DNA from 2 places in the Vibrio sp. 10N.261.51.F12 genome. Region 1 is predicted to be linked to the other one. Evidence: predicted binding sites of a transcription regulator. Region 1 holds the regulator's gene; the other holds the start of a gene.
The links. Region 1 encodes MetJ, which represses methionine synthesis genes. Its sites were predicted from a motif close to TTAGACNTNTANANGTCTAA; they were not measured.

Region 1 (3,194 bases):
TTGTGTTGAGCAATACCAACTAACCCATACCATCAGTGTGGAGTATGGTTGATTCCAACGCCAAACGGTCGGTGGTGTGTGTATTGTGACGGTTTTTGGATTGTTATATTCTTCTCGGTGGTTATTTTTATAAACACTCGACTTACCTTTTCCTAAACTCTTGGCTTACCTATAAAGGCTTAAGCTCACTCGAATCGTGACACCATCCATTCAAAACCTTGATTAACTAGCGTAGTATATTCGCCTAAAGTTGCGACGTACGACAATAGCGTATGCGCACTTTGTGTACCCCTTATGGAGGAAATCAAACCATTCCGAAGCGGGTTATACTAAAAATAACAATAATCACTCAGTCTTTCATACTCGAATAAGCAGGATCGCATACCATGTCCGATGATCATCAAATCGACGAATTCCGCCAACAGGCCCTCGATTACCATGCCCACCCAACCCCAGGCAAAATTGAAATCGCGTTAACCAAACCCGCTGATTCAGCCAAAGATCTTGCACTCGCATACAGCCCTGGCGTAGCCGAGCCTGTTCGAGAGATCGCGCAAAATGCTGATAATGTTTATAAATATACAGCGAAAGGCAATATGGTTGCGGTTATCTCAAATGGTACAGCAATCCTAGGACTTGGTAATCTTGGCCCACTGGCATCCAAACCCGTTATGGAAGGTAAGGCGCTACTCTTTAAGCGGTTTGCTGGTTTGGACTCCATTGATATCGAAGTCAAACACCGCACGATTGACGAGTTTGTTGATACGGTTGCGAATATTTCTGACACGTTTGGTGGTATCAACCTAGAAGACATCAAGGCACCGGATTGTTTTGAGATTGAGCGTCGCTTGATCGAGCGTTGTGATGTTCCGGTATTCCATGATGACCAACATGGTACGGCAATTGTCACGGCGGCGGGTATGTTGAATGCGATTGAGCTGCAAGGCAAAGAATTAAGTGAAGCGACCATTGTTTGTTTGGGTGCGGGCGCTGCGGCGACGGCCTGTATGGAGCTGTTGATTAAATGCGGTGCGATGCGTGAAAAAATCTACATGTTGGATCGCAAAGGCGTCATTCATACGCGTCGTGAAGGCTTGAATGAATACAAGCAGATGTTTGCCAACAATACCGATAAACGTACCCTTGAAGATGTCATCGAAGGCGCGGATTTATTCTTGGGGGTGTCTGGTCCAGATTTACTTCCTGCTGACGCGTTGAAGCTCATGGCAGAGAAGCCGGTCGTGTTTGCGTGTTCAAATCCTGATCCAGAGATTAAGCCAGAATTGGCGCATCAGGTTCGTGATGATTTGATCATGGGGACCGGTCGCTCAGATTATCCGAATCAGGTAAATAACGTACTGTGTTTCCCGTTCATCTTCCGCGGTGCATTGGACGTACGTGCCAGTGAGATTAACGATGAAATGAAGCTTGCGGCGGTTGAGGCAATACGTCAAATTGCTAAAGAACCCGTACCTCAAGAGGTGCTTGATGCGGCGGGTGTTAAGGCGTTGTCATTTAGTAAGGATTACATTATTCCTAAACCGATGGACCCACGCTTGCTACCACGCGTTGCAAAAGCGGTTGCAGTAGCGGCAGTCGAATCGGGCGTCGCACGAATTGAAATGCCTGAGAACTATATGCTTTAGAAGATCATGGCTTAGAAGGCCATGGTTGGATAGAAATTTGGGGCTTTAGGGATAAAACGTGCCTGGTGCCTTGAATTTGCTTTGAAAAAAACGCTGACCTTGATGGTCAGCGTTTTTTTATTGTTTGACCCAGGACCCAGGACCTATGTTTTATTCTTCATCGAACGCTTCAAACTCAATACCCATCGCCGTCATCATGGCTTTTACTTCCGTTGGAATATCATCTGGGCGGTCTTTTCTTAAGTCTTCATCGGTCGGGAGCGGCTGACCAGTGTAGGCGTGCAGAAATGCTTCACACAACAATTCGCTGTTAGTTGCATGGCGTAGGTTATTGATTTGGCGGCGAGTTCTCTCGTCGGTCAATACCTTTAGCACTTTTAACGGAATGGATACCGTGATCTTTTTAACCTGCTCACTTTTTTTGCCGTGCTCCGCGTAAGGGCTAATGTATTCGCCATTCCAATCTGCCATTGCACACCTTCGTCTATTGATCGTAAATTTGTTTTATAGGAAAGCCGCAATTTTAGCGGCATTTACTGCCATAAGCAAAGACATATAGACGTCTAGAAGTGTTGACGTCTCACAGAATGGACAGTAAAGTGGGGTTTCGTTGAGCGGACGGTTAATTTTTCCAAAGATGGGTGCTTTTACTTGTCCGTTCAAGCATGATTAATCACACTATTTATCACCCAACCTTCTCGAGAGGTTGTGGTTAGCCTTCACCTTGCGCGTGTTAATAAAGGATGTTTCTATGAGCAATCGGAAGCCGGCGACAATCGCGGTTCGTATGGGTATCGAATCAGATACTCAGCACCACGCTGTCGTACCACCTATTTACCTTTCTACCAATTATGGCTTTCCCGCTTTCGGCGACGTGCCAAAATATGATTATACCCGTTCTGGTAACCCCAATCGTGGATTACTTGAACAGGCCTTATTTGAATTGGAGTCCGGTAAAGGTGCTGTGGTGACCAACTGTGGAACCTCTGCATTGAACCTTTGGGCATCGGCGTTTCTCGGCCCTGATGATTTGATCATCGCGCCACACGATTGCTACGGTGGCTCTTATCGCTTATTTAATACTCGCGCACAAAAAGGTGATTTTAAGGTTCAGTTTGTTGACCAAAGTGATGACGCGGCGTTAAGTGCTGCTATCGCAAAAAAACCAAAATTGATTTTGTTAGAAACCCCGTCTAACCCGTTGGTACGCGTTGTGGACATTGCGAATGTCTGCGAAAAAGCAAAGCAGGTTGGCGCGCTGGTGGCGGTCGATAATACCTTTTTGACACCGGTGTACCAAAAGCCTTTAGACCTCGGTGCGGACTTTGTTATTCACTCCACGACGAAGTACATCAACGGCCACTCGGACGTTATTGGTGGCGTGGTGATAACCAAAACAGAAGCGCATGCTGAAGAGCTGGCGTGGTGGGGTAACTGTATTGGCGCAACAGGCACACCGTTTGATAGCTACATGACGTTGCGTGGTATCCGCACACTCAGTGCGCGTATGCGTGTCCATGAAGAAAGCTCACAAGTTATTCTCAATTA
Region 2 (3,194 bases), on a different contig from region 1:
TCGCCCTTCATAAATAGCTCTAACTCTGAACCAACCTCTTGTTGGCCCTCTAGCGCATATTTCACACCCGAAGCGGATGGCACTCGATGTAAGTGGTTTTCAGTACCATCAAACAACAGCAATACCTGTTCATCATCCAATGGCGTAACGGAAAACTGAGTTTCATCACATGAGTAGATCATGCTGGTGAGTGTCGATGTCGAAGCGTGTTCTTCATTCATTGTGATGGGTGCTGAATGCTGACTGCACCCAGCAAGCCAACTCACAATAGCGGCAACCATTGCTAAACGACAAATCTTCGTATTGATAACTTTCATTGCTACTCCCTAGCGAATGTTACGTCCTGTAAATAGAAGGAAATGCGGTGGATGCCTATTTTCACAATCCACAATGCATGACACGACCTTACTGTTTAGTGATGGCTTATCGTTGCCACCAGTGATGTTAGCGGCCAGCCAAATACCCTGGAACATCACGAATACTATCTAGTACTGCTGACGCAATATTCTCGCCACGCTCTGTGACGGGTTTCCCCGTACGGACCAATATTTTTGTCGTCACACCCGCCGCCTCTGCTGCCATGAGATCTTCCGCTTTATCGCCAACCATTACCGAGTTAGCCATATCGATATCAAGGAAATCACGAGCAGAGATAAACATACCTGGCTTAGGCTTTCGACATTCGCAATCTTGTTTATATTCCCCAATACCATGCTCAGGGTGGTGAGGACAATAATAGATACCGTCTAGTTCCACGCCGTTATCGCTAAAATTCCAATCCATCCACTGCGTCAGGGACATAAAACGATCTTCTGAAAACATCCCACGCGCGACACCAGATTGATTGGTGACGATCACAAGCATATAACCCATCTCTTTTAATTTTTGGGTTGCCGCAAATACTCCGTCAATGTACTCAAAGTCATGCTCATCACTGACGTATCCATGATCGACATTAATCACGCCATCACGGTCTAAAAACACAGCGGGTTTAGCCACGGGTTACTCTCTTGTTGTATGTGGATGTTTGTACTTTGAATTATTACACGCTTTGATCGCTTCATCACTATGAAAATGACGTTTAGACGTCTAGACGTAAAAATATCTATTGACACAAATAAGCGAAACCCATAGCATCTTCTAGTAATTGGGATGTAGTTCAAACTTTTATGCTACTCATTGAGTTCAGGTTGCTTAGATGATCGAAATTAATCAAGTAAACAAAGTGTTTTATCAAGGCACGAAAGCCATTAATGCGCTAGCCGATATAGACCTTCATATAAAAGAAGGGACTATTTTTGGTGTGATCGGTGCATCAGGAGCGGGTAAAAGTACTCTTATTCGCTGTGTAAACATGCTTGAAGCTCCGACATCGGGCTCAGTGATCGTTGACGGCGTTGACCTTACTCAATTGAGTAAATCACAATTAAGCGCTGCACGTCGTAACATTGGTATGATCTTCCAGCATTTCAATTTACTGTCTTCTCGTTCTGTATTTGACAATATTGCTCTTCCTCTTGAGTTGGCAGGTAAAGACCAGGCAGCAATAGAAGCAAAGGTATCTGAATTATTAATTTTGGTTGGTCTGGATGACAAACGTGATACCTACCCGGCCAATCTAAGTGGTGGACAAAAACAGCGTGTCGCGATTGCCCGCGCGCTAGCGTCAGACCCAAAAGTCTTGCTGTGTGATGAAGCCACCAGTGCGTTAGACCCAGCAACAACACAGTCTATTCTGGAGCTACTCAAAACCATCAACCGCAAGCTTAAAATTACGATTTTATTGATTACGCATGAAATGGATGTAGTCAAAAGCATTTGCCACCAAGTTGCGATTATCGGTGACGGCAAACTAGTTGAAAAAGGCTCCGTCGGTGACATCTTTGCTCATCCTAAAACCGAGCTCGCTCATCAGTTTATCCGTTCGACTCTAGATTTATCGATTCCTGAGGACTACCAGCGCCGTCTACAAGACTCACGAGTAAGCGGTAGCCACCCGCTGGTTCGATTAGAGTTCACTGGAGCAACCGTAGATGCCCCGCTAATCTCACAGATAGCAAGAAAATATAATATTGATATCAGTATCTTAAGTTCAGATCTTGATTATGCAGGCGGAGTAAAATTCGGCATGATGGTGGCTGAGATTTTTGGTACTGAAATTGATGATAACGCTGCAATTGATTATTTACGCGACCACAATGTAAAAGTAGAGGTACTTGGTTATGTCCTTTAATACCGTTTCAGATTGGTTATCACTGAATGGGGATCTGCTTTTAGGTGCCACGTGGGAAACCTTGTATATGGTTGCCGTGGCCGGTGTTGTAGGGTTTGCCGTCGGTATTCCTTTGGGGGTCATTTTACACACGACCAAAAAAGGAGGGTTACTTGAAAACACTCGCCTGAATAAAGTACTCGGGGCGGTGGTTAATATCGGTCGTTCTGTTCCTTTTCTCGTGTTAATGGTCGCCATCATTCCATTAACTAAGCTATTGATTGGCACTTTTATTGGCACAACGGCGGCCATCGTGCCTCTTACTATTGGCGCTATTCCTTTTGTTGCTCGTCTCATCGAGGGTGCGTTGCTTGAAGTACCAAGCGGATTAGTCGAAGCGGCGCAATCAATGGGAGCGACGCCTTACCAGATCATCACTAAGGTACTGCTTCCTGAGGCACTGCCAACCATCATCAATTCAGTGACCATTACGCTCGTCACACTGGTCAGCTATTCTGCTATGGCAGGCACCGTTGGCGGGGGTGGCTTAGGTGATGTTGCAATACGATACGGATTCCATCGCTACGATGTGGTCATCATGGCCGTTACCGTTGTCATGCTCATCGTATTAGTTCAAATTATTCAGTCTATTGGCGACAATGTTGTGCGCCGTGTAGACCACAGATAAATAAAGATTTAACGATTTATAACAAGGAGAAAGTCATGAAATTTAATCTTAAAGGGTTGCTTGCTATTGCAGCCGCTGCATCAGCGCTTGTGCTATCAGGTTGTGGTGAAAAAGAAGTCGATACCAACAGCATCAAAGTTGGCGTGATGGCTGGAGCAGAAGCTCAGGTTGCGGAAGTCGCAGCAAAAGTAGCGAAAGAAAAATACAACCTAGACGTTGAACTCGTGACTTTCACTGACTATGTGACGCCAAATGCGGCACTAGACGACGGTTCTATCGATCTCAATGCATTCC

Region 2: the regulator MetJ is predicted to act here: its motif matches at 1,082-1,101, upstream of metN (methionine ABC transporter ATP-binding protein MetN).

Annotation. Positions count from the first base shown of each region.
Region 1 covers NZ_JBFROV010000007.1:7,188-10,381, forward strand. Annotated here, with positions in the region: gene AB4405_RS04080 (malic enzyme-like NAD(P)-binding protein) at 387-1,646, shown strand; gene metJ (met regulon transcriptional regulator MetJ) at 1,797-2,117, opposite strand; gene AB4405_RS04090 (O-succinylhomoserine (thiol)-lyase) at 2,398-3,194, shown strand, end outside.
Region 2 covers NZ_JBFROV010000001.1:325,412-328,605, reverse strand. Annotated here, with positions in the region: gene AB4405_RS01405 (MliC family protein) at 1-317, opposite strand, end outside; gene gmhB (D-glycero-beta-D-manno-heptose 1,7-bisphosphate 7-phosphatase) at 445-999, opposite strand; gene metN (methionine ABC transporter ATP-binding protein MetN) at 1,199-2,233, shown strand; gene AB4405_RS01390 (methionine ABC transporter permease) at 2,223-2,900, shown strand; gene AB4405_RS01385 (MetQ/NlpA family lipoprotein) at 2,936-3,194, shown strand, end outside.